2 regions of the Shinella sp. AETb1-6 genome follow, and region 1 is predicted to be linked to the other one. Evidence: riboswitches for the same ligand, from Rfam matches in the RefSeq annotation. Region 1 holds a riboswitch; the other holds the start of a gene.
The links. A riboswitch is a leader RNA that binds a small molecule or an ion and turns the genes downstream of it on or off. The one in region 1 is predicted to bind cobalamin.
Positions count from the first base shown of each region.

Region 2: linked by a shared signal. The riboswitch ahead of GR158_RS16255 (hypothetical protein) and the one ahead of GR158_RS07230 (ABC transporter substrate-binding protein) in region 1 are both predicted to bind cobalamin.

Region 1 is NZ_WUMM01000003.1:335,142-349,586, reverse strand. It holds gene GR158_RS07265 (S-layer family protein) at 1-2,186, shown strand, start outside; gene aguB (N-carbamoylputrescine amidase) at 2,255-3,133, opposite strand; gene GR158_RS07255 (biotin carboxylase N-terminal domain-containing protein) at 3,258-4,982, opposite strand; gene GR158_RS07250 (5-oxoprolinase/urea amidolyase family protein) at 4,993-6,585, opposite strand; gene GR158_RS07245 (LamB/YcsF family protein) at 6,636-7,403, opposite strand; gene GR158_RS07240 (GntR family transcriptional regulator) at 7,522-8,184, shown strand; gene GR158_RS07235 (D-alanyl-D-alanine carboxypeptidase family protein) at 8,293-9,342, opposite strand; cobalamin riboswitch at 9,533-9,761, shown strand; gene GR158_RS07230 (ABC transporter substrate-binding protein) at 9,920-10,936, shown strand; gene GR158_RS07225 (iron ABC transporter permease) at 10,933-11,973, shown strand; gene GR158_RS07220 (ABC transporter ATP-binding protein) at 11,970-12,734, shown strand; gene GR158_RS07215 (class I SAM-dependent methyltransferase) at 12,738-13,511, shown strand; gene GR158_RS07210 (glucan 1,4-alpha-glucosidase) at 13,622-14,445, shown strand, end outside.
Region 2 is NZ_WUMM01000008.1:211,374-225,818, reverse strand. It holds gene GR158_RS16260 (GH36-type glycosyl hydrolase domain-containing protein) at 1-7,768, opposite strand, end outside; cobalamin riboswitch at 8,173-8,401, shown strand; gene GR158_RS16255 (hypothetical protein) at 8,497-8,712, shown strand; gene metH (methionine synthase) at 8,794-12,585, shown strand; gene cobM (precorrin-4 C(11)-methyltransferase) at 12,586-13,347, opposite strand; gene cbiE (precorrin-6y C5,15-methyltransferase (decarboxylating) subunit CbiE) at 13,351-14,445, opposite strand, start outside.

The DNA of each region.
Region 1 (14,445 bases):
CGACAGGTATGCTGGCGTCGCTCTCCACGGGCCAGATCGCAGCTCTTGGCCCCGCCGGGCTTTCGGGAATGACCAGCGCGCAGATCGGCGCCCTCAGCCCCGCGCAGCTCGAAGCCCTGACAACGGCGCAGATCGGTGCTCTCGGCTCCCGGCAGATCGCCGCACTGACGCCGCAGAACCTTGCAGGCTTCTCGTCTGCGCAGATCGCCGCGCTCAGCGCCGGCGCGATCCCGGGCCTCACCGCGGCGCAGATCGCCGGCCTCTCCAGCGCACAGGCCGAGGCGCTCACCAGCGCGCAGATCGCGGCGCTCGGATCTGCCCAGATCTCCGCCTTCAGCGCCGAGAATATCGGCACCTTCACGACGGCCGAGATCGCGTCTATCGGCTCATGGGCTGTCGCCGGGTTGCCGACGGCCGTTATCGCGGCCCTTCCGGCAGGCCACATCGCCGCCCTCAACGCGGCGGGCCTTACCGCCGCGCAGGTATCTTCGCTCAGCGCCAGCCAGTTCGAAGCCCTGACAAATCTTCAGCTCGCCGCGCTCGGCTCCACGCAGATTGCGGCCTTCGGCACGGCGGGCATTGCCGCGCTTTCGCCCGCGCAGATCGCCGCTCTCAGCACGGCCGCCGTCGCAGCCCTCAGCACCGCACAGATCGGCGCGCTCTCGACCGGGCAGGCCGAGGCGCTGACGCCGACACAGGTCGGTGCGCTGACCTCACAGCAGATCGCGGCCTTCAGTGCTGACGATCTCTCGCTTTTCTCGACGGCCGATATCGCCGCACTCGGCTCGCGGGCCGTCCTCGGCCTGTCGACCGCCACGCTGGCGACGCTTACCACAGCCCAGATCGCCGCTCTCAGCACGGCCGGCATCTCCGGCCTGTCGAGCGCGCAGATCAATGCCCTCACCGAGGAGCAGATCGAGGCCTTGACCGCCACACAGATCGGTGCGCTCTCCTCCAAGCAGATCGCCGTCCTCGATGCCGCCGACATCGCCTTGTTCACCACGGCGGAAATCGCCGCCATCGGCTCGGCGGCCATTGCGGGCCTGGCGGCGGCCATCATCGCCGGTTTCTCGCCCGAACAGATTTCGGCGATCAGCCCCGCCGGCATCGGTGGCCTTTCCACAAGCCAGATTGCCGCGCTCGGCTCGACGCAGATCACCGGTCTTTCCACCCAGCAGATCGCAGCCCTCGGCTCCAAGCAGATCGCAGCCCTCGGCGCAGCCGATATCGCGGCACTTACCCCCGGCCAGCTTGCCGCCATCAGCCCTGCCGGTCTTGCCGGGCTCACTGGCCCGCAGGCCGCAGGCCTGAGCTTCGAACAGGCCGAAGCCCTGTCCGCCAGCCAGATTGCGGCGCTCGGTTCCGCCGCACTCGGCAGCCTGTCGAGTGCGGCCCTTGATACGCTTTCGACGGACAAGCTCGCCGCCATCGGATCGGCGGCCATCAAGGGCCTGCCGTCCTCATATCTGGCGACGCTGGAAACCGCCGAAATCGCCGCGTTGAGCACAGGCGCCATTTCCGGCCTCAGCAGCGCGCAGGTCGCCGCGCTCTCGACGCAACAGGTCGAGGCCTTGTCGGCAGCGCAGATCGCCGCCCTCAGCTCGCCCGGCACGGCCGGCCTGACGCCCGCGCATATGGAAACCATCTCGACGGAAGAACTGGCGTCGATGAGTTCGTCGGCGATAAGGGGCCTGACGACGGCCGTCATCGGCGCGCTGTCGACCGAAAGCGTGGCAGCCTTGCGCAAGGAGCAGATCGCCGCCCTCACCTACGGCCAGATGGGCGCCATGAGCACCAGCCAGGTCGCGACCCTCTCGACGGAGCAGGCCGGCGCGCTGACCGCCACGCAGACGGCAGCACTTGGCCCGGCAGCCCTCGCGGCCTTCCCGATCGACAACATCGTCGCGCTGGGGACCAACGCCATCTCGGGTCTGAGCACGGCGGCGCTTGCCGGGCTGACGCCGGAGCAGGCGAATGCCTTCACCCCCGGCCAGCTCGCCGCAATGAGCCAGTCGCAGATCGACGCGCTGCCGCGTGGGCCGGGGGCCTCGCCGTCTAGCTTCCGCACCGCTGCGGAAGACACCGGCGCGCCGCAGGATATCCAGTCCCAACCCGAGACGGCGGTTGAAACGGGCGGCCAGCAGGACGATATCGCGGCCTTCATCTCTTCCTATCTGGAAGTCTGAGCTTTACGCATACGAAAAGAGCCGAACGTCTCGTCCGGCTCTGTGTCATCTCCTCTTGGCGGTCGACGTTACGAGACCGCATGGCCGTCCAGTGTCGCCAAATGCCTGTAGAGCTCCGGCCGCCTGTCGCGGAACACGCCCCAGGATCGGCGCTGATGATCGATGGCGTCGAGATCGAATGTGGCGGTCAGCACCGTTTCCGTCTCCCGATCCGCCTCGGCGACCTTCGCGCCCGTGGCGTCAGCGATGAAGGACGAGCCGTAGAAGGTGATCTTCGTGCCGTGACGGCCTTCTTCCGTGCCGATGCGGTTCGAGGCAATGAGCGGCATGAGGTTGGCGCCGGCGTGTCCCTGCATCACACGCTGCCAGTGCGCACTGGAATCCAGCATGGGATCGTGGGGTTCGGAGCCGATGGCCGTCGGGTAAAGCAGGATTTCTGCCCCCTGCAGGGCCATGGAGCGTGCGGATTCAGGGAACCATTGATCCCAGCAGATGCCGACACCGATGCGACCGGCGCGCGTATCCCACACCTTGAAACCGGTGTTCCCCGGCGAGAAATAGAACTTCTCGGTATAGCCGGGTCCGTCCGGAATGTGGCTTTTGCGGTAGTTGCCGAGGACGCTGCCATCGGCATCGATAATGGCCACGCTGTTGAAATGGGATTGGCCGGCACGCTCGAAGTAACTGATCGGCAGCACGACGCCGAGTTCGGCGGCAAGCTTGGCAAAACGCGCGATCAGCGTGTTGCCCTCGAAGGGCTGCGCCAGCGAAAAGAAATCGTGGATCTGGTCCTGGCAGAAATAGGGTGCCGCAAAGAGCTCCTGGATCAGCACGAGGTCGGCGCCTTTGTCCCTCGCGTCACGGACAAGCTGCTCGGCCCGCTCGATATTGGCCTTCTCGTCCCAGATACAGGCCATCTGGGTGGCCGCGACCGTCACATTGCGCATCTGCCGATTTCCTTTGCTCGACGCCATTCTGTGCGGACAGCGCCAATGCAATTTCGCAGCGCTCCGCGCGCGCATTTAGGCAGGCCCGCGTTCCTCCGGTCAATGAGTCATTTGGGGCGTGTCGTCATGGCTCATAGATCAGCAGTGTATCACCGGCGTTGACATAGCCGCCCTCCTCCACCCGCCGGCGCAGACGACCGGCGCGGGCCGCGAAGACCTGCGTTTCCATCTTCATCGCCTCCATCACGGCGACAAGGTCGCCTTCTGCTACCTCCGCACCGTCTGCAACCCGGAAGGCCTGGAGGGTGCCGGAGACCGGCGCAATGATCGCGTCTTCGGTCGGAGTTGCTTTCGCAGCGGATGTCGGGCCTTGTCCCGCCCCTCCCAGACCGGCAAGCAGCATGGTCGGCAAGGCCAGCGCGACGCGTCGGCCGTCGATTTCCACATGGGTGCGGATCAGCGCCGGGTCGGCGGCCGGTTCAGGCCGCGCGGCGGCTTCCGGCATGGCCGCGAAATCCGTCTCGATCCAGCGCGTGTGGACCTTGAAGCCGTCGGTGCCGATGAAATCCGCGGTCTCGATGGCCGCGCGGTGGAACGGCAGGACGGTGGCGACGCCCTCGATGCGGAACTCCCGCAAGGCGCGGCGCGCGCGGCGCAACGCCTCCTCGCGCGTGGCACCCGTCACCACCAGCTTGGCCATGAGGGAATCGAAGACGCCGGGGATGGAGGCGCCATTCGCTACGCCGCTGTCGAGCCGCACGCCCGGGCCCGACGGCGGCTCGAAGACGGTGATCGTGCCCGGCGTCGGCAGGAAGCCACGACCGGGATCCTCGGCATTGATGCGGAACTCGATGGCGTGACCGCGCGGCACAGGCGTTTCAAGGACGGATAGGCGCTCGCCGTCTGCAATGCGGAACTGTTCGACGACGAGATCGATGCCGGTCGTTTCTTCCGTGACGGGGTGCTCGACCTGGAGGCGGGTGTTCACCTCGAGAAATGAGATAGTGCCGTCCACGCCGAGCAGGAACTCCACCGTCCCGGCGCCGGTGTAGCCGGCCGCAGCGCAGATCGCCTTCGCCGCCGTATGGATCGTTTCGCGCTGTCGTGAGGTCAGGAAAGGGGCCGGTGCTTCCTCCACGAGCTTCTGGTTTCGCCGTTGCAGCGAGCAGTCGCGGGTGCCGAGCACCACCACATTGCCATGCCTGTCGGCAATGACCTGCGCCTCGACGTGGCGCGGGCGATCGAGGAACCGCTCGAGGAAACACTCGCCCCGGCCGAAAGCGGCCGTTGCCTCGCGCACGGCCGATTCGTAGAGATCAGCAATCTCGTCCATCTTCCAGGCGACCTTGAGACCTCTGCCGCCGCCGCCGTGCGCCGCCTTTATGGCGACAGGCAATCCATGCTGCTTGGCAAACGCAATGACCTCGGCAGAGGACGAAACCGGACCATCGCTGCCGGCCACGAGGGGCGCTCCGACTTGAGCGGCGATCCGGCGCGCCTCGACCTTGTCGCCGAGCGCCTCGATGACCTCGGGGTCGGGGCCGATCCAGGTGAGGCCCGCCTCCAGCACGGCGCGCGCGAACTCCGCCCGCTCCGAGAGGAAGCCATAACCGGGATGCACGGCATCCGCCCCGGAACGCCGGGCGATGGCGATCAGCTTTTCGATATCGAGATAGGTTTCGGCCGGCCGCACCCCATCGAGGCCGTAGGCCTCGTCGGCCTGGCGCACGAAGAGCGCATCCGCGTCCGGGTCCGCGTAGACGGCGACCGATTGCAGGCCGTAGTCGCGGCAGGCCCGCACGATCCGGACAGCGATTTCCCCGCGATTGGCGATCAGGACTTTCTTCACGGCATGTCTCCTAACGGGTCCCGGCAATGTCGGCAAAAGGGCCGAGCGGACGGAAACGGATCTTCGCATTGACGGGGATCTGCCCCGCCAGATCGAGATGGTGGTCGGCGACGGCCCCGATCACCGGATAACCGCCCGTCAGCGGATGGTCGGCGAGAAACAGCACCGGCTGGCCGCTATGCGGAACCTGGATCGCACCGGTCGCCGTGCCTTCGCTCGGCAGCTCGGCGCTATCCCTGCGTTCCAGCGGCACGTCGCCGGCCAGGCGGATACCGATGCGGTTGGATTGCGGGGTGACCTGCCAGAGCTGGTTCGTCAGCGTTTCCAACCCCTGTTGGGTGAACCAGTCGGTGCGTGGCCCAAGCACGACATCGAGCGTGACGACATCATCGGCACCCGGCAGATCGAAGGCGGCAGTCTCGTCGAGCGCGACGCTCGAAAGCCCCGCTGTCTCCTGCTTCAGCGCCAGCACGGAGCCGGCCATGACAACGGGAGGTCCAACCGCGGCGAGCGTATCGGTCGCAGCACTGCCCAGCACCGGCGCCACCTCGAAACCGCCCCTGACCGCCAGGTAGGTACGCATGCCCCTGCGCGGATGACCGATGGTCACGATATCGCCGGGCTCCAGCGCGATCGGTGCATAGGTTTGGCACTCCCGGCTCATACCCGCATGATCGCGTACGGTCACCGATACGGTTGCGCCGGCGAACGCGATCACCGCTCGCGCATTACAGGCGAAACTGAAGCCGCCGAGCGTGAGTTCCAGTGCCGGCGTGTTCACGGGATTGCCAACCACGCGATTGACGGCGTTGAAGGCCGAACGGTCCAGCGCGCCGGAGGCAGACACGCCCTGCCCCGTCTGGCCGAAGCGGCCGAGGTCCTGGAAAACAGCAGGGATCGGCGCGGCCAGCACGCTGAACTGCGGCCCCTCGGTGCGTCCAACCGGTACGGGGCGCGGGAGCGGTCCGGGAACATCGATGGACCCGCCGGCCGCATCCATATCGCGGAACCGGACGCGGTATCCGGGCTGCAACAGAGCACCCGGTTCGCGATCGATGTCCCACATTCTGACGGGTGTCTTGCCGATGATCTGCCAGCCGCCCGGGCTCTCCTGCGGATAGACGCCGCTGAAAGCGCCGGCAATCGCGACGGAACCGGCGGGAACGCGGGTGCGCGGGCTCTTGCGGCGCGGCACATGCAGCGCCGGATCGCCGCCGACCAGATAGCCGAATCCCGGCGCGAAACCGCAGAAGGCGACGGTGAACTCGCTCCCGGTGTGCCGGCGGATGACCTCCGCGACGCTGAGACCCGTCAGTTCCGCGACATCGGCAAGGTCTTCGCCATCATAGTGCACAGGGATCTCGACCAGATGCCGGGACGGTTCGATGCGGGCCGACAGATCGCGCCGGCCGACCTGTTCGGCAAGCGCCGCCGGAGAAATCACCTCGGGCCGGAAACGGATCATCAGCGTACGGGCGGCCGGCACCATCTCCTCGACGCCGTCGATCGGCTCAGCCTGCAATGCCGCGAAGAGTGCGAGCGTCTCGTCGAGATCGGCAAGTTCGACGAGAACCGTGGTCAGGCTGACGGGGAGAACGCGCATCGGAGCCTCGCGAAGGCGATGTTTCAGGACAGTCCCGGCGAGGACGACGTTCAGGCCGGTTCGGCAAAGGAACGGATGGCAATGCCTTCCGCCTCGAAACGACGCCGGATCTCACGCGCGATGGCAACGGCGCCCGGGCTGTCGCCGTGCACGCAGATCGACTGCGCCTCGATCTGGATCGTGCTGCCGTCGATGGCCTGAAGCGTTCCGCCGCGGGCAAGCTGCACCATCCGGTTTGCGATGACGGTCTCATCATGCAGAACCGAGCCGGCTTCGCGACGCGAGACCAGTTCGCCCTTCGGCGTATAGGCTCGGTCGGCAAAGGCCTCGGCAACGACGGAAAGGCCCGCGCGTCGGGCGAGATCAAGGATCGGGGCATTGGCGAGCCCCATCAGGATGAGCGAGGGATCGACCGCAAGAATGCCATCGATCACCGCCTGCCCCTGCCCGGCATCGTAGGCAATGCGATTGTAAAGCGCTCCGTGCGGCTTCACATAGCGGACCGTCGTCCCCGCCGCCGCCGCGATGCCCTTCAGCGCGCCGATCTGGTAGATGACGTCGGCGGCCAGGTCTTCCGTGGTGATATCGAGATCGCGCCGTCCGAATCCGACGCGATCAGGGTAGGAAACATGGGCGCCGACCACCGCACCATTCGCGGCGGCAGCCTTCACCGTGCGATAGATGCCGGCGGGATCGCCCGCGTGGAACCCGCAGGCGATATTGGCGGAGGAGACGATGGCAAGCATCGCAGCGTCGTCACCCATGCGCCAAGCGCCGTAGCCCTCGCCGAGATCGCTGTTGAGATCCATCGCCGTCATGTTCCCTCCATGGGTATCTTTCAGATATGGAGACTTTACATGAAAGAACAAAAACATCAATATTGTTCAACAATCAATCCTTAGTGAAGAGCGACATGATGGGGCGAGGAAACACGCAATGACAGAGGATGGACCGGGCCTGCCGCTTGCCGACCGCCTGGCGCGGCGTATTCGCGCACTGCTGATCGCCGGAGAGCTTTCGCCCGGCCAGCGCCTGTCCGAGGCAGCATTCAGCGAGCGCTTCGACGTATCGCGCAATTCGCTGCGCGAGGCGTTCCGCCTGCTGACCAAGGACGGCCTTCTGCGCCACGAGGCCAACCGCGGCGTCTTCGTCGCGGTCCCGACCATGGCCTCCGTCATCGACATATACCGCGTGCGGCGCATGCTGGAATGTGCTGCCCTGCGCCAGGCCTGGCATCAGCATGCGGCCATCGGGGCGATGCGCGATGCGGTCGCCGAAGGACGCGAGCGGCGCGACGCCGGTGACTGGACGGGCGTCGGCAGCGCGAATATGACCTTCCACGCCGCCATCATCGATCTCGCGGACAGCACGCGCATCAGCGAATTCTACGAGCGCATATCAGCGGAATTGCGGCTCTGTTTCGGGCTGCTGAAAGACCCGGCGCACCTGCACGCGCCCTTCGTGGACATGAACGGCGAGATCGCGACGCTGCTTGAACAGAACAAGCGCGAAGAGGCCGCCGCGCAGCTCGATGCCTACCTCAACCTGGCGGAACGGACGATGCTGAAGACGCTGGAGCGCGCCTCCGAGCCATCATGACGCCGGACTAGAGCATTTCCAGCCGAAGCGAATTCGCTTTGGCGTCGGATAATGCGGTAAAACAAAACCTAAAGCATTTCCGGTGAACCAGAGTTCACCGGAAATGCTTTAGGACGGCCGGCGTGCCGGTATCGGCACATCCACGGCCGTATCGTCCGCCCATGTGCTGATGGTGTGAACCTCGCCTTTCGTCTCGCCCTGCAGATAACTCTCGTGGCCGGGCAGCCCCATCGGGTAGAGCGCGTCGCGGCTTGCCTCGTAGGCTGCGCTCTGATCGGTGCAGAGGCGAACGCGCATGTCCTGCGGGGCGACATCCTTGCGGTTCGCCAGGTCCTCTACGCGTGTCCCGCCGGAAAGCCGCCCCTCGAAGGCCTGGGTCATGTATTGGGCGGAGCGTTCGTTGCGCTCACGCTCTGTCGTCGCCCCCAGAATGACCACCATCACCCGCTTGCCGTTTCGCGCGGCGAGCCCGACGATATTGCGGCCGGATGCGCACAGGAAGCCCGTCTTCATCCCCGTCGTGCCCGGATAGCGGGTCAGCAGCAGATTGTTGGACTTGATCTCCTTGCCGTCGATGGTGACCGACGACGCGAGGAAGAAGCGTCGGTATTCGGGAAACTGCCGATCCACTTCCATGCCGAGGATCGCGAGGTCCCGTGCAGTCGTATAGTTGGTCTTGTCGAACAGACCGTTCGGGTTGGCGAAATGGGTGCCGGTCAACCCCAGACGCGCCGCCGCGTCATTCATGCGCTTGACGAAGGCGGCCTCGTTGGGCGCGACCGTCTCGGCGACGGCGACAGCGACGTCGTTGGCAGAGGCGGTGATCATGGCGAAAAGCGCATCCTCGAGCGTCATCGCCCGGCCGAAGGTCAGCCCGGATTCGAGGAACGCCTGCTTGGTCGCGTTGCGCGTCATGGTCACGGGCGTCGTCAGCGTCACCTCGCCCGCCTTCAGCGCTTCGAACGTCACGAAGGCCGACATCAGCTTGGTCGTCGACGCCGGATACCACGGCACGCCGGCATCCTCCTCGTACAGCACCTGATGGCTATCGGGATCGACGACGAGAACGGGCGTGGCACTGGCGGCGCTCGCCATGAACAAGGACGCCGCCACTACCAGACATTTCCACGCTCGCCCGAGCACCGTGCTTTCCGCCATGTATTCGTCTCCAGAAATCAAGCTATTCTAATGGCATGGCATCGCCTTGAAGGGCAAGATGCCGATGCGACGCACGCTCGCGCAGCAGGCGAAGCCATCCATCGCGGCCTGCATACGTCCCGTTTTCGACGAAGACGCGGCAGTGTCTTTTGCAAGCGAGCATCTGCGCCTTGACGCGGGTATGGGCGCATCATAAGGGGAATGCGACGGTTCCCGGAAGACGACTCCGAAGGGATTAATAGGGAACACGGTGCGGACGACCCAAAAGGGACCAAGACCGTGGCTGCCCCCGCAACTGTAAGCGGATTGTCGACCATCCCCGGGCCTTAAGGGCCATGCCACTGCGAAACATCGCGGGAAGGCAGATGAGCGACAGACATCCGTGAGCCAGGAGACCTGCCGTCGAACACGATCCAATCAACCGGGCGGGGATGCCTGGAAAGGAGCAGTATGTCTGACCTGAACCTTCTCCGTATGACGGCATCCATCCGCCTCGATTGGGCTTTCCGCGCGAGCTGACACTCACGTCGCCCGCTGCGCTTCGCAGCGCTCGCCTTCTCCCGGAATCGAGGTTTCCATGCGCCAGATCATCGCCACCGTTTCGTTCGCCGTCGGCCTGACCGCCCTAGCCGGTACCGGCTTCGCCGCCACCCAATATCCGCTCACCATCAACAATTGCGGCCAGCAGGTCACCTTCACCAAAGCCCCCGAAAAGATCGTCTCGATCGGCCAGGGCATGACCGAGGTCCTGTTCTCGCTCGGCCTCGCCGACAAGATTGCCGGCACCGCCGTGTGGGTCGGCCCGGTTTTGCCCGCCTATGCCGAAGCCAACGGCAAGATCAAGCGGCTTGCCGACAACGATCCGAGCTTCGAATCCGTCGTCGGCGAGGAACCGGATCTGGTAGCCGCCGAATTCGAATGGCATGTCGGCGTGCAGGGCGCGGTCGGCAAGCGCGAACAATTCGCCGATCTCGGCATCAACACTTACATCGCGCCGGCCGATTGCGTCGCCAAGATCAACACCGACGGCGGCGACGGCGTTCGCAAGGAGTTGTTCACGATGGACCTGATCTATCAGGAAATCGCCGAACTCTCCGAAATCTTCGACATCAAGGAGCGTGGCGACGCCCTGATCGCCGACCTGAAGAAGCGCGAGGCCGACGCCGTCGCCTCCATCGAGGGCGCCGCCGGCAAAAACCTTCCCGTCGTGTTCTGGTTCTCCAGCAAGGAGGTGAGCGGGGACGCCTTCATCGCCGGCAAGAACAGCGCACCGGCCTATATTCTCAAGACGATCGGCGCGAAGAACGTCGTCACCACCGAAGAGGAATGGCCGCTGGTGGGCTGGGAAACCATCTCCCAGGCAAATCCCGCCGTCATCGTGCTCGCAACGATGGATCGCCGCCGCTATGCGGCCGACGACCCGCAGACGAAGATCGACTTCCTTGAGAACGACCCTGTCACCAAGGAACTCGATGCGGTGAAGAACAAGCGCTTCGTCATGATGGATGCCCAGTCGATGAACCCGACGATCCGTACGATCGACGGTATCGAGACGCTGGCGGCCGGCATCAAGTCCTTCGGCCTGTCGCAGTGAGGGCTGCCGTATCCAGGCAACATCGCTGGTGGGCGCTTGTAGCGCTCACCGTTGTCGCCGTCGTCCTGCTCGCGATCATGATCAGCCTCGCCGTCGCGATCGGCGAGATCGCCATTCCCCTGTCCACGACGGCCAGAGCGGTGTCGAACCGGATCTTCGGCACGTCCTTCGAACTCAACCGCATTCATCAGGGTATCGTCTGGGATTACCGGCTCAGCCGCGCGCTCGTTGCCGCAAGCACCGGCGCGTCGCTTGCCTTGTGCGGCGTCGTGCTCCAGGCAATGCTGCGCAATCCGCTTGCCGAACCCTATGTGCTCGGCATCTCGGCGGGCGCCTCGACGGGCGCTGTCTGCGTCATGATCCTCGGCCTCGGCTACGGCGCGCTGACCCTTTCGGGCGGCGCCTTCATCGGCGCGATCGTCGCCTTCCTGCTCGTTGGTGTCCTTGCGGCCGGTGCCGGCCGCTCGAGCGAGCGCATCATTCTGTGCGGTGTCGCCGGCTCCCAACTCTTCAACGCACTCACCTCCTATATCGTCACCACATCCGCCAATGCCGAGCAGGCGCGTGGCGTGCTGTTCTGGCTGCTCGGCTCGATGAGCGGCGTACGCTGGTCCGACGTCTATCTCTCCGTACCGGTCGCCATTGCCGGATATCTCGCCTGCCTGTTCCACGCCCGCGCGCTGGATGCCTTCGCCTTCGGCACGGATGCCGCCGCCGCACTCGGCATCGCCGTGCGGCGCGTTCAGGTCGTATTGTTCGGCATCACCGCGCTGATGACGGCCGCCGTCGTCAGCATGGTCGGCTCCATCGGTTTCGTCGGGCTCGTCATCCCGCATGCCGCGCGCTTCATCGTCGGCCCTTCGCACCACCGTCTCCTGCCGGCAACGGCGCTGGGCGGAGCGATCTTCATGGTTTTCGCCGACATCGTCTCGCGCATCATCATCCCGCAGCAGATCCTGCCCATCGGCGTTGTCACCGCGCTGTTCGGCGCGCCGGCCTTCGCCATCATCCTCTTTCGTGCCCGGAGAAGCGTGTGAGTATCGCCGTCGAAAACGTCGCCTATGCCGCCGGCAAGACCATCGTCGTCGACGGCATCACGCTGGCGGTCGAGCAGGGCAAGGTGCTCGGCCTTCTGGGACCGAACGGTTCGGGAAAATCCAGCCTGCTCAGGCTGATCTGCCGACTGCGCAAAGTCGACAGCGGCATCATACGCCTTGCCGAACAGGATATCGCCGCCATCCCGCGCGCAAATCTCGCGCGTCGCATCGCCTTCGTGGAACAGCAGGCGACGACCGATACCCAGCTGACGGTGCGCGACGTCGTCCAGCTCGGGCGAACGCCGCATCGCGGCCTTCTGTCACCCTGGGGCGTGGATGACGACCTCGCCGTCGAAGACGCGCTGGCGCGGGTGGACATGGCCCATAGGGCGGACCAGTTCTGGCACACGCTTTCGGGCGGCGAACGTCAGCGGGTGCACATCGCGCGGGCACTGGCACAGACGCCGAGCGAACTTCTGCTCGACGAGCCGACCAACCACCTCGACATCCAGCACCAGCTGGAAATCCTGTCGCTCGTCACCCGGCTCGGCGTCACGTCGATCATCGCCCTGCATGATCTCAATCTCGCGGCGATGTTCTGCGACAGTCTCGCCGTCCTTCAGAACGGCAAGGTCGTGGCCGCCGGCGCCCCGCAGGAGGTGCTGACCGAGCACCTTATCGCCCGGGTGTTCGGCGTGCGTGCGCATATCGAGCGCTCCGCCGTGCACGGCCGCTACAATATCCAGTACGCGATGGGCTGACGGATGGACGGCCGGAACTTCGATCTCAAGGAAGAAATACGGGACTATTGGTCGAGACGATCCAGGACGTTCGATCTCGCCTTCGGTCACAGGATTCCCGCCGGGCCTGAGGCCGACGCCTGGCAACGGCCGATCCGGGACCTGCTGGGGCCGGCGCCGAAACGCGTTCTCGAGCTTGCCTGCGGCACCGGCGAGGTGACGCGCCTGATCCATGACCTCGGCCACGACGTCACCGCCCTCGACTTCTCCGAGGCCATGCTGGCGGTCGCGCGCGCCAAGCATGCAGGCAAGACCAGGCTTCGCTTCCTGCTGGCGGATGCCGAAAACACCCTTGAACCCGATCAGTCCTATGACGCCATCATCTGCCGGCACCTCGTCTGGACGCTGACACGGCCGGAAGAAACCTTCCGCGAATGGTTCCGCCTCCTGTGTCCAGGGGGGCGGCTGCTCGTCTTCGACGGCGACTGGGCCACGCCGAAATTCACCGGGCGCGTGGCCGGCCTGCTGATCTCGCTCATAGACCGCATCATCGGACCCGATACCAATTACGACGGCGCCATGAGCGAGCGCCATGCGGCTATCATGAACGCCCTGCCCTTCGGCGCAGGACTGCGGCCCGCCACGATCGAGCCCTTGCTGGCATCCGCCGGCTTCCGCGACATCGCTCTGCATTCGCACGGACCGATCGCGCGGGCACAGCGCCGGAACGCCAATCTGCGCAACCGGCTTCGAACCTTCGTGTATCGCCGCTTCATTCTGACCTGCCGCCGGTCCTGAGCGCGACCGAATGGCGCACCGTCCTGTCGCGCCGCGCCCTCTGGCCAAGCAGTTGCAATACCCTACATTAGGGATAGCATCAGCCGCCGCGTGTGGAGCAGAACGTGGACATAGCCGCCAGCCATAATCCCGCCCCCGGTGCGCCGGGAATTGATGCCCGGTGGACATCCAGCGCCAAGAGTGGAGTGGGAACGGCATTGACCGCGGCCTCACGCACCTGGTTCACCATCAGCCACGGCATCCTGAACGAGGTCTACCATCCGCGCCTCGATCACGCCTGCACACGCGATCTCGGCCTGATGGTGACGCGTGACGACGGTTACTTTTCCGAAGAGAAGCGCCACGCGGCACATGATGTCGCCTGGTTTGCGGACGGCGTTCCGGCCTTCCACCTCACCAACACCGCCCTCGACGGCGCCTACCGGATCGAGAAGCGCATTCTCGCCGATCCCCTGCGGCCGACGGTCCTGCAGGACATCCGGTTCACCGCGCTTTCCGGCGCTGCCTCGGACTATCATGTTTACGCCCTGCTTGCGCCCCACCTCGTCAATGCCGGGATGGGCAATTCCGCATGGATCGGCGAATACAAGGGTGTAACGATGCTCTTTGCCAGCGGGCGCGGGGAGTTCCTGGCACTCGCCTCCTCGCTGCCCTGGAGGGAGGCGTCCGCGGGTTATGTCGGCGTGTCGGACGGCTGGCGCGCCCTGACGGCTTCGGGCAGGCTCGACACCCAATATACCAGCGCTCCGGATGGCAATGTCGCGCTGACGGGCGAAATCGGCTTTACCCCGACGCAGGACCTCGCCCTCCTTGCACTCTCCTTCGGACCGAGTGCCGATGAAGCAGGCTACAACGCCCTTGCCAGTCTCAATGCGGGCTTCGACAGCGCAGCACGCACCTATGTCGCCGGATGGCACGACTGGCAGAAGGACCT
Region 2 (14,445 bases), on a different contig from region 1:
CGGCCGTTTCCAGCGCCCGCTTGAGGCGATCGAGGTGGATCTCCCACGCCTCGGCATGGATGCCATCGCCCCGCTCGCGCGCAAGAGGGATGAAGCCGCGCAGCGTGCCGGCAAGGAACCAGCCCAGCCAGACGCTCGTGCCGCGGCCGGCTTCGCCGACCCGGTTCATGCCGTCGTTCCAGTCGCCGCCGAGAATGAGCGGCAGGCCGTTCTCGCCGGTGCGGGCAAGCGCCAGATCGAGCGCGCGGGCGCAATGATCGTAAAGCGATGCATCCTCGCCCGAATGGTCCGGTTTGAAGAAGGCATCGTGCTGCCCCTCGGAAAGCGGCGGGCCTTCGATGAAGGCAAGCCTTTCGTCGAGCACGCCACGGTCGCCGGTGACGCGGCAGTAATATTCGACGGCGTGGGCAAGCCAGACCACATCGTCGGAGATCATGGTGCGCACGCCCGCGCCGGTGTCCGGCAGCCACCAGTGCTGCACGTCGCCTTCGACGAACTGGCGTGCGGCGGCGTTCAGGATCTGCGCGCGGGCGAGGTCCGGCCGGTGCAGGATGAAGGCCAGCGTGTCCTGCAGCTGGTCGCGGAAACCATAGGCGCCGCTCGCCTGATAGAAGGCGGTTCGCGCCATGATGCGGCAGCCGAGCGCCTGGTAGGGCAGCCAGTCGTTCACCATGCGGTCGAGCGCCGGATCGGGCGTCTTGATCTGCAACGTGCCGGTGAAGCCTTCCCAGAACGAACGCACCGCCGCCATGACGGCATCGAAATCGGCCTTGCGGCTCTTCTCGGCCAGCACGCGGGCGCCCTCGGCATCCGCGGCATCGCCGAGCACGAAGAGCAGCTCCCGCTTTTCGCCCGGCTTCAGCGTGACATCGACGCAAAGCGCCGCGCAGGGATCGCTGATGCCGTCGGCCGCGCCCGACAGGGGCTGGCCGTTGAACAGCGCCGCCGGCGAAACGATATCGCCGGTGCGGCCGATGAAATCCCGCCGCCGCGTCGTGAAGCCCGAAAGGGCGGCATCGACGCCGAAGAAGCTGGCCCGGCCGGCAAAATCGAGGCTGTAGGGATTGGTCGCGAAGAGCGCACCGCTCTCCTCGTCATGGCTTGTCAGCACGAAGGGCGCGGTCTTGGCAGGGTTGTTGCCCAGCACCCATTCGACATAGCCGTAGACGGAGAGGCTGCGCTCGGTCTCGCCGGTGTTCTTCACGACGAGGCGCGAATACTTCACCGGGTCTTCCGGGTCGACCGTCTGCACGAGGTCGAGCTCGATGCCGTCCTCCCAGCTGCGGAAGGCGGTGTAGCCGAGGCCGTGCCAGGTCTCGAACTTGACCGAGGCCTTGCGCGACAGCGCGGCAAACGGCGTCATGACCGTGCCGCTGTCCCGATCCCGCACATAGAAGGCCTCGCCCGGCCGGTTGACGACAGGATCGTTCGTCCAGAGCGTGAGCTGGTAGTCGCGGGAATTGCGGCTCCAGGTGAAGCCGCCGCCTTCTGCGGGGACATGGAAGCCGAATTCACGGTTCGCGATCACGTTGATCCACGGCTGCGGCGTCGCCTCGCCGCCGCGCAGGCGCACGGCATATTCGCGGCGGTCGGCATTGAAGCCGCCGAACCCGTTCCAGAAGGACAGGCCGTTTCCGTCGATCGCCACCGGAGCGGCAGCGATTGCCGGTGTCGGCAAGGCCTTGGCCGAAAGCGTCTCTGACTTCGCCTCGTCCTCGCCGCGCGGCGGCGAGGAGTAGAGCGAGACGGTGCGGGCGATCTGGTCGGCCAGCGAGCCGTTGCGGGCGTGGAAGACGGCGCGCGCCGCCGCCAGCAGGGCCTGCCAGGTCGTCACATTCATCAGGTCGCGGCGGACCGTGAAGATATGCTGGCGCACGCCGTCCGACTGGCCACGCATCCGCAGGTTCTCGCACATCTGGTCGAGCGTGTGCTGCATGTCCTGCGCGTAGGATGCGGCGCGCTCGTTGAGGATGACGAGGTCTGCGGTGACGCCGCGGTGGCGCAGATATTCCTGCGCCCGCAACGCCTCGCGGGCGACATCGAGATCGATCTCGTCGTTGATGCGCAGCACGAAGATCGGGAAATCGCCCGAGATCGCCATGGGCCAGAGCGCCGACTGGGACGTCAGGCCGGTCTGGATCGTGCCGGTGTCGGCGCGCAGGTGCAGATCCGGATAGGTGAGGTAGCGGCCGAGCATCTGGAAGCTCGCCGCCTCCTGCGAGGTCACGCCGACGTGGCGCATATGCACCTGTGAGCGCGTCCAGGCATGGATCATCTCATGGTTGAAACTGTCCGGATGGCGATAGCGGTCGATGGCCGCATCCACATCCGCGCGGGTCGGCGCGGCAATGGTCCAGAAGATGACCTTGACCTTCTTGCCGGCGGGAACGCGCACGACACGGCGCAACGCCAGGATCGGATCGAGCGTGAAACCATCCGTGCCGGAGAGCTGCGCGCCGGCATCGAAGGCCGCCGCCGTCGCGAGCGAGCGACCACGGCCGATGAAACGGCGGCGATCCGTCTCGACCTCGGTGCGGCGCGCGGGGCCGGCATTGTCGACGATCAGATGGGCGATCGCCATGTCGGGTTCGTTGGGATGACGCTTCTGGCGCTCCGCGCGGATCACGTCGCCGCGCTCGTCGATGTCGGTGCGGATGAACATCTTCGAGAAGAGCGGATGCGCATTGTCGGTATCGTCAGTCGTGATGACCGGCTCCAGATAGGACGTCACCTCGATGAAGCGGTCCTCCGTGCCCGTATTGACGAGCGTCAGGCGACGGCCTTCGGCATCGTGCTCGGTGGCGACGATGACCTCGACCTCGCTGGTCAGCGTGCCGACGGTCTTCAGGAACTCCGCCTTGTCGTCGCCGAACTGGGTCTTCGTTTCCTCGCCCTCGGCGCGCTTCGGCTCGGCGGTGGCGGACCACCACTCGTTCGTCGCGGTATCGCGCAGGAACAGGAAGGAGCCCCAGCGATCCTCCGTCGGGTCGGGTTTCCAGCGTGTGACGGACTGGCCGTTCCAGCGCGAATAGCCGGCACCGGTCGCCGTCAGCATCACCGAATAATGGCCGTTCGACAGGAAGACCGTCTCGCGCTCGCGGCTGATCGGGTCCTTGAAGATTCGGATTTCCGGGCGAAGCAGGTCGGCCTGCGTGCTGCCGACGGTTTCCGGCTCGCGCTTGGCGTTGATGACGGGAATGTCGCGCGGCGCCTTTTCCTGCAGCAGAAGCTCGGCCGCCTCGATCACCGGATCGGCATGGAAACGTTCGCGCAGCGCGCCGTTGAAGACGACGTTGGCGACGGCGGCGATCGACATGCCGTGGTGGTGGGCCATGTAATTGCGCACCACCGCGCAGGTCTTGCCCTCCGGCACGCGCGTCGGCGTGAAGTCGACGGCATCGTGGAAGCCGTAGACGCCGAGCGCGCCGAGCTTGCGCAGCCGCTCCAGATTGTCGAGCGCTTCCTTCGGCGCATATTGCGCCGCCAGCAGCGAGGCATAGGGCGCGATGACGGCGTTCTGGCCGAGCCCGCGCTTGAGGCCGAGCGTCGGCACGCCGAAATTGGTGTACTGGTAGGTCAACTCGTGGTCGCGGGCGTTGAAAGCCGCTTCCGAAATGCCCCAGGGCGTGCCCAGCCGGCGGCCGTGGTTCATCTGCTCGACCACGACGAGATTGTTCGTTTGGTTGAGAATGCCGCCCTGGCGCTCCTGCATGACGAGCGGCGGCATCAGATATTCGAACATCGAGCCCGACCAGGAGATCAGCGCGCCGCGCGATCCGATCGGCACGACCGGACGGCCAAGCTTGTACCAGTGCTCGGTGGGCAGGTCGCCCTTGGCAATGGCAAACAGGCTGGTCAGGCGCGCTTCCGAGGCCAGAAGATCGTAGCAGGCCTCGTCCAGTTCGTTGGTCTCGACGCGGTAGCCGATGGACAGGAGACGCCGTTCCGGGCGGAACAGGAAGCCGAAATCCATGGAGAACGCGATGTCGCGCGCCCGGTCACGCAGCACGACGAGCCGCATGCGCAGCTGTTCGATGCTGCCGAGATCGAAGACGCTGTCGGCGATATGCGCTTCGCAGGTCGCCACCAGCGCGCCCGCCCAATGCACCACCTCGCCGCTCTGCGGCGACTTCACCTCATGATCGAGGTTCACGATGAGCTTGTTGATGTCGCGCGCCAGCACCGCAAGGTTGATGACGCGGATGGAGGCGAATTCGTGCTCGCGCTTGACGGCGGCGAGCGCGTTGTGAAAGCCGGCGATGCGCTCCTCGACCAGGCGGCGCAGCGGACGCACCGTCTTGCGGTCGTCGGGCAGCTGCTTGAGCGCTTCCGAGAGGATGGCGGCCACGTCGCCGATGCCGTCGAGGCTTCCCTGCAGATGCGCCGAGGGCGCCTCCGCCCATTCGCGGCACATGGAGGACACGGCGATGAGATGGCCGGCCAGGTTGCCGCTGTCGACCGCCGAGACATAACGCGGGCCGAGCGTTTCGAGCGTGTTGGTGCGATACCAGTTGAACAGATGGCCGCGGTATTTCGGCATGCCGTCGATGGTGGCGATGGTCTGCTCCATCCGGCGCACGGTTTCCTCGAAGCTGATCCAGCCGAAATCGCGCGCCGAAACCACCGACAGGAGATAGACGCCGATATTGGTGGGCGAGGTGCGCTCGGCCAGAACCGGATTGGGCGTCTCCTGGAAATTGTCCGGCGGCAGGAAGTGCTGCTCGGCGGTGACGAAGGTCTCGAAATAGCGCCAGGTGCGCCGCGCGATCTTGCGCAGCTCGTTGGCGACGTGATCGGACACGACGAGCTGGTCTTCCGTCTCCGCCGTCTGGCTGACGGACCAGGCGATCATCGGTGACAGCATCCAGACGATCGCGAAGGGCACGCCGATGAAAGGAAGGCCGGTCTTCGAGATCGCGGCAAGGGCGACGGAAGCGACCGCCAGTGCCGGGGCCTGCCACATCGCCTTGTAATGGGCGAGGATGCCGCCGCGCGCCGCGCTGTCGGCCTGGGCGGCGGTGCGCCATTCCAGCATCATCTTGCGGCTGACGAAGGTGCGGTAGAGCGAGCGAACGATGGCGTCGCCCATCAGTGCTGCGGAATGCGCGATGAAGGCGATGCGCAGGGCGACCTGCGCGTTGGCCGCGCGGATGTCGGAGAACACGCGATGCACATGGGCGCGCGCCACGATATCGCTGCTGCGCGGCATGAGGCCGGAAATGAGCGAGAGCGTCGGCGCCACGAACAGCAGGAAGATCAGCACCAGCTGCCAGATCAGCGCCTGGCGCGGCTCCATATAGTACCAGCCCATCACGGAGGCGACGAGCCAGGCGATGGGGATGAGGCTGCGCCTGAGGTTATCGTACATCTTCCAGCGGCCGAGCATGGAAATGCCGCTCGACGGCCCGAAAAGATAGGGCAGGAGCTGCCAGTCGCCGCGGGCCCAGCGATGCTGGCGCGAGGTCTCCACGCCGTAGCGGGTCGGGAAGTCCTCGACGAGCTCCACATCGGTCACCAGCGCACAGTGCGACAGCGAGCCTTCGAGCAGGTCGTGGCTGAGCACCGAGTTTTCCTCGATGCGGCCCTTCACGGCGGCCTCGAAGGCATCGACGTGGTAGAGCCCCTTGCCGGTGAACGTGCCCTCGCCCGCGAGGTCCTGGTAGACATCGGAAACGGTGAAGACGTAGGGGTCGACGCCGCGGTCGGCGGAGAAGATGCGCTGGAAGGTCGAGGCTTCCTTGCCAGTCGTCAGCGAGGGCGTCACGCGTGGCTGGAGGATCGAGTAGCCGGCGGTGATCTCGCCGGTCGCCTCGTCGATGACGGGGCGGTTGATCGGATGGTGCATCTTGCCGACGAGCTTGGTCACGGCATCGCGCATCAGGCGCGTGTCGGAATCGAGCGTCATGACGTATTTGACGTCCGACGGCACGACATTGGCGCCGGGCAGGAAGGTCGTGTCGCCATCGCCGCGCAGCAGCAGGTTCAGCTCGTGCAGCTTGCCGCGCTTGCGCTCCCAGCCCATCCACGCGCCTTCCGACGGATTGTAGAGGCGGCGGCGGTGCAGCAGGTAGAAGCGCGTGCGCCCGTCAAAGGCGTAGCGCGCGGACAGTTCGGCGATCTCGCGCTTGGCATATTCGAGAACGTCGAGATCGGCAGGCGTTTCCTCGCTCTGGCTGTCGGCCCAATCGCTGAGAAGCGCGAAATAGATCTCGCCGCGCGGGTTGGCGAGATAGTGGACCTCGAGATTACGCACCAGTTCATCGACATGGTCGCGTTTCGAGATGAGGCAGGGCACGACGAGCAGCGTGCGCGCATCCTCGGGGATGCCGTCCTTGAACTCGTAGCCGACCAGCCGTGACGGCGTGACGAAGAAGGTCACGAGCGTGTTGAACAGACCCGTCGCGCCTTCCGAGGCCGGCAGCGCGAACAGCACGAGCATGATCAGCCAGGCGCCGTTGGGAATATCGAGCTGGTCGAGGAAGTAGTAGACCGCAATCATCGCCAGCAGGGTGAGGATGATGTTGGGACCGGCAATGGCGAGCCAGTCGAGCTTGCGCGTCATGCGAACGACGCGCTGGACGACCGAGGGATGGTAGCCGATGCGCTTTTCGAGCAGCTTGCGCTTCTTGCCCACGAGGAACGCGCCGACATTGGCGCGATAATCGGGATCGCCGGCATTTTCCGCGGCGTCTTCCTCGGTCATGGCGAGCGCGATTTCGGTGACCTCCAGCTCGCTCTTGCCGGAGCGGCGGGCGAAACGCTCGATCGTGTTGCGGTATTTGTTGCGCGAGCCGAAATCCAGATCGCTGTAGTCCGACCGCTGACGCAGCGCCTCGTCGAGGCGGCTGACGCTCTCGAACCAGACCGGCCATTCCGCGTCATCTATCGTACGCAGGCCCTTGATGAGCGAACTCATCGTCACGTTGCCGGAAGACAGGCGGTTGTTTTCCGCCACGATCAGCTCTTCCAGATCGCTGCCGCGGCTTTCGATCTTGCGTTCCAGCCACTGGATGACCGCGCCCGATGTCTGAAGGCCGTCGCGCAGGCGGTAGAGAAGCTGGACGACGAAGGTGTTGTCCTCGGTCAGGCTCTCGATGGTGCGCAGATGCGCAATCGACTTCTCCGCGTCGTTGAGGCGCACGAGCTCGTCGGCCACGTCGTTGGCCTTGAGGCGCATCTTGCGCGAGCGTTCGACGCGGCTGGAAATACGCCGCAGGTTCTCCAGAAGCACGAAGCGCACGAAGGACGGCAGGGCCCAGAGCTCGCCGATCTTCAAAGGATCCACCGTCTGGAAGCCCTGTACGAAGGCGGTCAGGCTTTCCTGCGAGACACTGCTGTGCGTATGGGCGACATAGAGCCAGGCCAGGGCCAGCGTGCGCGGAAAGGGCTGGCCGTCGATCTCCATGGTGGGAAGCTGCCGGTAGAAGCGGCGGGGGAAGTCGCGACGGACTTCCTGGATCGCTTCCTCGATCACATAGAAATTGTCGAGCAGCCACTCGGCCGCCGGCGTAATCTGCGCGCCGGCCTCCACGTCCTTGGCCGTGACCTGATAGACGCGGAAGATTTCCTTCTCGTTTTCCTTGTGCCGTGCCCGGAAATCGAAGGGGCGGAAACCCGGAAGCACCGCCGTCTTGTCTCGGGCGAGCGCTTCGCCGCAGGCGGCGAGCTCCTCCAGCGTGAGATAGGTGGCGCGGATCGAGTCGTTATAGTCGATCTGCCGGATATCGGCGTCGCGCGAAGGGGCTTGCGGCGTAGTATGAAGGGACATGTCTCTGATTCTGGAACCGGCCATGTTGAGCCACCCGGCAGCGGCCGTTGCGCCGGATTGTCTTTCGCGGGCGGGCTTCGTTCTACTGTCGCGATCAGCCATGACACCCGACCGCGCCCTCATGGCGCTCCAGATGCGATTTTGGCTCAAGCGACACGCTGTTTGTCATCCACGCCGCGTGGTGCATGAAAACGGCATTTTTTAGCCGTAAGGACAGAGACTTGCAACCTGTCAACAGGGCAGGATGGCGCAGCATGGACCCTCATCTGCGGTTTTGGTGAATCGCGCACCCTGAACAGGAGACGAGCCCGCGCGAGGTGCAGGCGGACAAACAATGCACGGGGATAAAAAAGGTTCCCGCCCGAATGCGCGCCGCCTGCCATTGACTTGATATCCAAGCGGCGCGAGGTTGCCGGCATCAGGGTCTTCCGAATCGAAAACGGTCCGGAGGCTAAGAGGGAAGCCGGTGCGAGGCCCAGGACATCAAGACCTGGGCATCAAGACCGGCGCTGCCCCCGCAACTGTAAGCGGCGAGCGTCTGTCGCTCCGCGCCACTGGTATCATGCACCGGGAAGGCCAGACAGACGCGACGACCCGCAAGCCAGGAGACCTGCCCTGATAGCTGTAACGACCTGGGCGGGGTGTCCCAAGGGTGCGCTTGCAATGCCAGGGATTGGCGACAAGCAGCGTGCGTCCGGCCATCCCCCAATGATCCGATTGGGGAAGACATGTTTCAACTCACCGAAAAACAGGCATCCGGCACCGGCAACCCGGAATCCGTGTTCATTTCCTGGCTTCTCTGGCAGCCGCGCGGCGCCGACCTCGCCGCCGAGGCGCTGAAGGAAGTGCACAAGCTCGCACGACTCGACAATCCCGACCCTGATATCGCGCGGCTGAAGGCGCTGTTCACGTCGCTGGCGGGCGCGGACGGGCCGCTGCACTAGGCGAGCGCACAAAACATATGTTGACATAAAGATATCTTTATGTGATCTCCGGTGCGAGATGCAGCACCGGAGGGTTCTTCCATGGCCAATTCCCACCTGGACGACTTGTTCGGCCCCGAACAGCCACCGCGCGACGGACGCGAGGTCCTCGCCGCCCTCAAGGCCGCCGCGCGCGAACGCATCCTCGTGCTCGACGGCGCGATGGGAACCGAGATCCAGACCCTGAAGCTGGTGGAAGACGATTTCCGCGGCGAGCGCTTCGGCGATTGCGCCTGCCACCAGCAGGGCAACAACGACCTGCTGACGCTGACCCAGCCGGGCGCCATCGAGGACATCCATTATCGCTATGCGCTCGCCGGTGCGGATATCCTCGAGACCAACACGTTTTCCTCCACGACGATCGCCCAGGCCGATTACGGCATGGAGGACATGGTCTATGAGCTGAACCGCGACGGCGCCCGCCTTGCGCGCCGCGCGGGCCTGCGCGCCGAGCAGAAGGACGGCAAGCGCCGTTTCGTGGCCGGCGCGCTGGGGCCGACCAACCGCACCGCCTCCATCTCGCCCGACGTCAACAATCCCGGCTATCGCGCCGTGACCTTCGACGACCTGCGCATCGCCTATGCCGAGCAGGTGCGCGGCCTTATCGACGGCGGCGCCGATATCATCCTGATCGAGACGATCTTCGACACGCTGAACGCCAAGGCGGCGATCTTCGCCACGCACGAGGTCTACGCGGAAAAGGGCATCCACCTGCCCGTCATGATATCAGGCACGATCACCGATCTCTCCGGCCGCACGCTCTCCGGCCAGACGCCGGAGGCCTTCTGGAATTCGGTTCGCCATGCCGATCCCTTCTCCATCGGCCTCAACTGCGCGCTCGGTGCCAATGCCATGCGCGCCCATCTCGCCGAGATTTCCGCCGTCGCGCAGACCTTCGTCTGCGCCTATCCGAATGCCGGCCTGCCCAACGCCTTCGGCCAGTATGACGAAAGCCCGGAGGAAATGGCCGCCCAGATCGAAGACTTCATGCGCGACGGGCTGGTCAACATCGTCGGCGGCTGCTGCGGCTCGACGCCGGCTCATATCCGCGCCATCGCCGCCGCCGCCGCGCACCACAAGCCGCGCGAAATCCCCGATATCCCGCGCCATATGCGCCTGTCCGGTCTCGAACCCTTCACGCTGACCGACGCCATTCCCTTCGTAAATGTCGGCGAGCGCACCAATGTCACGGGTTCGGCCAAGTTCCGCAAGCTCATCACCGCCGGCGACTATGCCAGCGCCCTTGATGTCGCGCGCGATCAGGTCGCGAACGGCGCCCAGATCATCGACATCAACATGGACGAGGGCCTGATCGATTCCGGCAGGGCGATGGTGGAGTACCTCAACCTCATCGCCGCCGAGCCGGATATCGCCCGCGTGCCCGTCATGATCGACAGTTCCAAATGGGAGGTGATCGAGGCCGGCCTGAAATGCGTGCAGGGCAAGCCGCTGGTCAATTCCATCTCGCTGAAGGAAGGCGAGGAAGCCTTCCTGCACCACGCCAGGCTCGTGCGCGCCTATGGTGCGGCCGTCGTGGTGATGGCCTTCGACGAGACCGGACAGGCCGACACCAGGGCGCGCAAGGTGGAAATCTGCACGCGCGCCTACAGGCTGCTGACGGAGGTTGCCGGCCTCGCACCCGAGGATATCGTCTTCGACCCCAACATCTTCGCCGTGGCGACGGGCATCGAGGAGCACGACAATTACGGTGTCGACTTCATCGAGGCGACGGCCGAGATCACGCGCACGCTGCCGCATGTCCATATCTCGGGCGGCGTGTCCAACCTCTCCTTCTCCTTCCGCGGCAACGAGCCGGTGCGTGAGGCGATGCACGCGGTCTTCCTCTACCACGCCATCCAGGCCGGCATGGACATGGGCATCGTGAATGCCGGCCAGCTCGCCGTCTACGACACGATCGAACCGGACCTGCGCGAGGCCTGCGAGGACGTGGTGCTGAACCGCCAGCCGAAGGCCGGCGGCACCGCCACCGAACGCCTGCTCGACATCGCCGAACGCTTCAAGGGCGCGGCGGGCAAGGAAGCCAAGGAACGCGATCTCGCCTGGCGCGAATGGCCGGTCGAAAAGCGGCTGGAACATGCGCTGGTCAACGGCATCACCGAATTCGTCGAAGAGGACACGGAAGAGGCGCGACAGAACGCCGAGCGCCCGCTGCACGTCATCGAAGGACCGCTGATGGCCGGCATGAACGTGGTCGGCGACCTGTTCGGCGCGGGCAAGATGTTCCTGCCGCAGGTCGTGAAGTCCGCCCGCGTGATGAAGCAGGCCGTCGCCGTGCTCCTGCCCTACATGGAAGCCGAAAAGCTCGCCAACGGCGGCAGCGGCGAACGCCAGACTGCGGGAAAAATCCTGATGGCGACCGTCAAGGGCGACGTGCACGACATCGGCAAGAACATTGTCGGCGTCGTGCTCGCCTGCAACAACTACGAGATCATCGACCTCGGCGTCATGGTGCCCGCGACGAAGATTCTTGAGACGGCCAAAGCCGAAAAGGTCGATATCATCGGCCTCTCCGGCCTCATCACCCCCTCGCTCGACGAGATGGTGCATGTCGCCGCGGAGATGGAGCGCGAAGGCTTCGACATTCCCCTCCTCATCGGTGGCGCCACGACGAGCCGCGTGCACACCGCCGTCAAGATCCATCCGCGCTACGATCGCGGCCAGGCGGTCTATGTCACCGATGCCAGCCGCGCCGTCGGCGTCGTCGGCAGCCTGCTCTCCGCCGACATGAAGCCGGGCTATGTCGAGACCCTTCAGGCGGAGTACCGCAAGGTGGCCGACGCCCATGCCCGCAGCGAGGCCGAAAAGCAGCGCCTGCCCATCGCCAAGGCGCGCGACAACGCGTTCAAGGCCGACTGGTCGGCCTACCAGCCGAAGACGCCCTCCTTCCTCGGCACCCGCGTCTGGCAGGATTGGGACCTCGCGGACCTCGCCCGCTATATCGACTGGACGCCGTTCTTCCAGACCTGGGAGCTGAAGGGCGTCTATCCGAAGATCCTCGACGACGAGAAGCAGGGGCCTGCCGCCCGCCAGCTGTTTGCCGATGCGCAGGCGATGCTGGAGAAGATCATTTCGGAAAAGTGGTTCACGCCGAAGGCCGTCGTCGGCTTCTGGCCGGCGGGGGCCGTGGGCGATGATATCAGGCTCTTCACCGACGAGGCGCGCAACGAGGAGCTGGCCACCTTCTTCACGCTGCGCCAGCAGCTCTCCAAGCGCGACGGCCGGCCGAACGTGGCGCTCTCCGATTTCGTCGCGCCCGTCGACAGCGGCAAGCCCGATTATCTCGGCGGCTTCGTCGTGACGGCCGGCATCGGCGAGATCGCCATTGCCGAGCGCTTCGAGCGGGCGAACGACGATTACAACTCGATCCTCGTCAAGGCGCTGGCCGACCGTTTTGCGGAAGCCTTCGCCGAGCGCATGCATGAAGTCGTGCGCAAGGAACTCTGGGCCTATGCGCCGGACGAGACCTACGCCCCGGCCGATCTCATCGGCGAGCCCTATGCCGGCATCCGCCCGGCGCCGGGCTATCCCGCCCAGCCGGACCACACGGAGAAGACGACGCTGTTCCGTCTTCTCGATGCGGAACAGCAGATCGGCGTCGCGCTGACGGAGAGTTATGCCATGTGGCCCGGCTCCTCCGTTTCGGGCCTGTATATCGCCTCGCCCGAAAGCTACTATTTCGGCGTCGCCAAGGTGGAGCGCGACCAGGTGGAGGATTACGCCCGCCGCAAGGACATGTCCGTGACGGAGGTCGAGCGCTGGCTCGGCCCGGTGCTGAACTACGTGCCGGCCCCTGCTGCCGCAGCTGCGGAGTAATCAGTCGCCGCGGCCGCGGAAGCGGCGCTGGTAGGCGGGGTCGTAGAGCGAGCTTTCGCGGAAATCCTCGGCACCGAGCGACCGCCCGACGAAGATCAGCGCCGTGCGCTCGATCGGCTCTTCCGCGACCTTCACGGCGATGTCGGCGAGCGTGCCGCGCACCACGCGCTCATCCGGCCAGGAGGCCTTGACCACGATCGCGACAGGGCAATCGGCGCCGTAGAGCGGCGTCAGTTCCGTCACCACCTGGTCGAGCGCATGGATGGCGAGGTGGATGGCAAGCGTCGCACCCGTCGCACCGAAACCCTCCAGCGTCTCGCGGTTCGGCATGGGCGACGCGCGGCCCGAAACGCGGGTGAGAACCAGGCTCTGGGCGACGGCGGGAATGGTCAGCTCGCGGCCGAGCGCGGCTGCGGCCGCCGCAAACGACGGCACGCCGGGGGTCATCGTATAGGCGAGGCCGTGCTTCTCCAGCCGGCGGATCTGCTCGGCAACCGCGCTCCAGACGGACAGGTCGCCGGAATGCAGCCGCGCCACGTCCTCACCGGCCGCCGCGGCCTTGAGATACTCCGCCTCGATCTCGTCGAGCGACATGGGCGCTGTGTCGACGATGCGCGCGCCGGGCGGGCAATATTGCAGGAGTTCGGGCGAGACGATGGAGCCGGCATAGAGACAGACCGGGCATGTGCCGATGAGGTCACGGCCGCGCACGGTGATGAGGTCGGCGGCACCCGGTCCGGCGCCGATGAAGTGAACGGTCATGTGCTAGTCCTCGACTTGTTCGGCCGGTTTGACCCAGCGCCATTGCGTGACCGGCATGGCCGGCCGCCAGCCCGTCATCTGCCCGACGGGCGACGCGCGCGCGATATCGATGCGGATGAGCGCGCCACCGAGCCGGGCATGATGTGCCAGCAGCACCGCCTCCATTTCCGTGGTCACCGCATTGGCGACGAGCCGGCCGCCGGGCCTGAGCCCCGCCATCGCCGCGTCCATCACGCCAGCCTCGCTGCCGCCGCCGCCGATGAAAACGGCATCCGGCGCGGCAAGCCCGGCCAGCGCATCCGGCGCCGTGCCTTCGACGACGGCAAGCCCCGGCACGCCGAATTTGCCGGCATTGCGGCGGATGCGGCCAGCGCGCTCGGGATGGCCTTCGATGGCGATGGCGCTGAGCGACGGATCGGCCAGCATCCATTCGATGCCGATCGAGCCCGACCCCGCGCCGATATCCCACAGGAGCTCGCCCCGGCGCGGCGCCAGCGCCGACAGCGTCAGTGCCCGGATCTCATGCTTGGTGATCTGCCCGTCGTGCTCGAAGAGCGCGTCGTCCAACCCCGGCGTAAAAGCCAGGATGCGCGCATCATGCGCGGCCGCGACCTCCACAGCGCAGACATTGAGCATATCCGCATCCGCAAGCGCGAACTGCCCGGCCGTGTGATGGCTGACACGTTCGCGCGTCCCGCCGAGCGCTTCCAGCACCGTAAGCCGCGATTCGCCGAACCCGCTTTCGGCAAGAAGGGCGGCAAGCGCGGCCGGCCCATCGCTATCGGATGTCAGCGCCAGGATGCGCGCGCCCGGATGCAGGTGCGGGCGGATGAGATCGACGGGGCGACCGTGCAGGGAAATGCAGACCGTGTCCTGCAGCGCCCAGCCCAGGCGCGAGGCCGCGAGGCTGAAGGCCGAGGGCGCGGGAAAGACCCGCATTTCCGCGCGCGCAATGCGGCGCGACAGCGTGACGCCGACGCCAAAGAAGAAGGGATCGCCCGAAGCGAGCACGACGACCGGACGACCGCGGGCGGCAAGCACCGCCTCCACCGAACGCTCGAACGGACTGAGCCAGCCCTGCCGCTCGCCACGGATGGC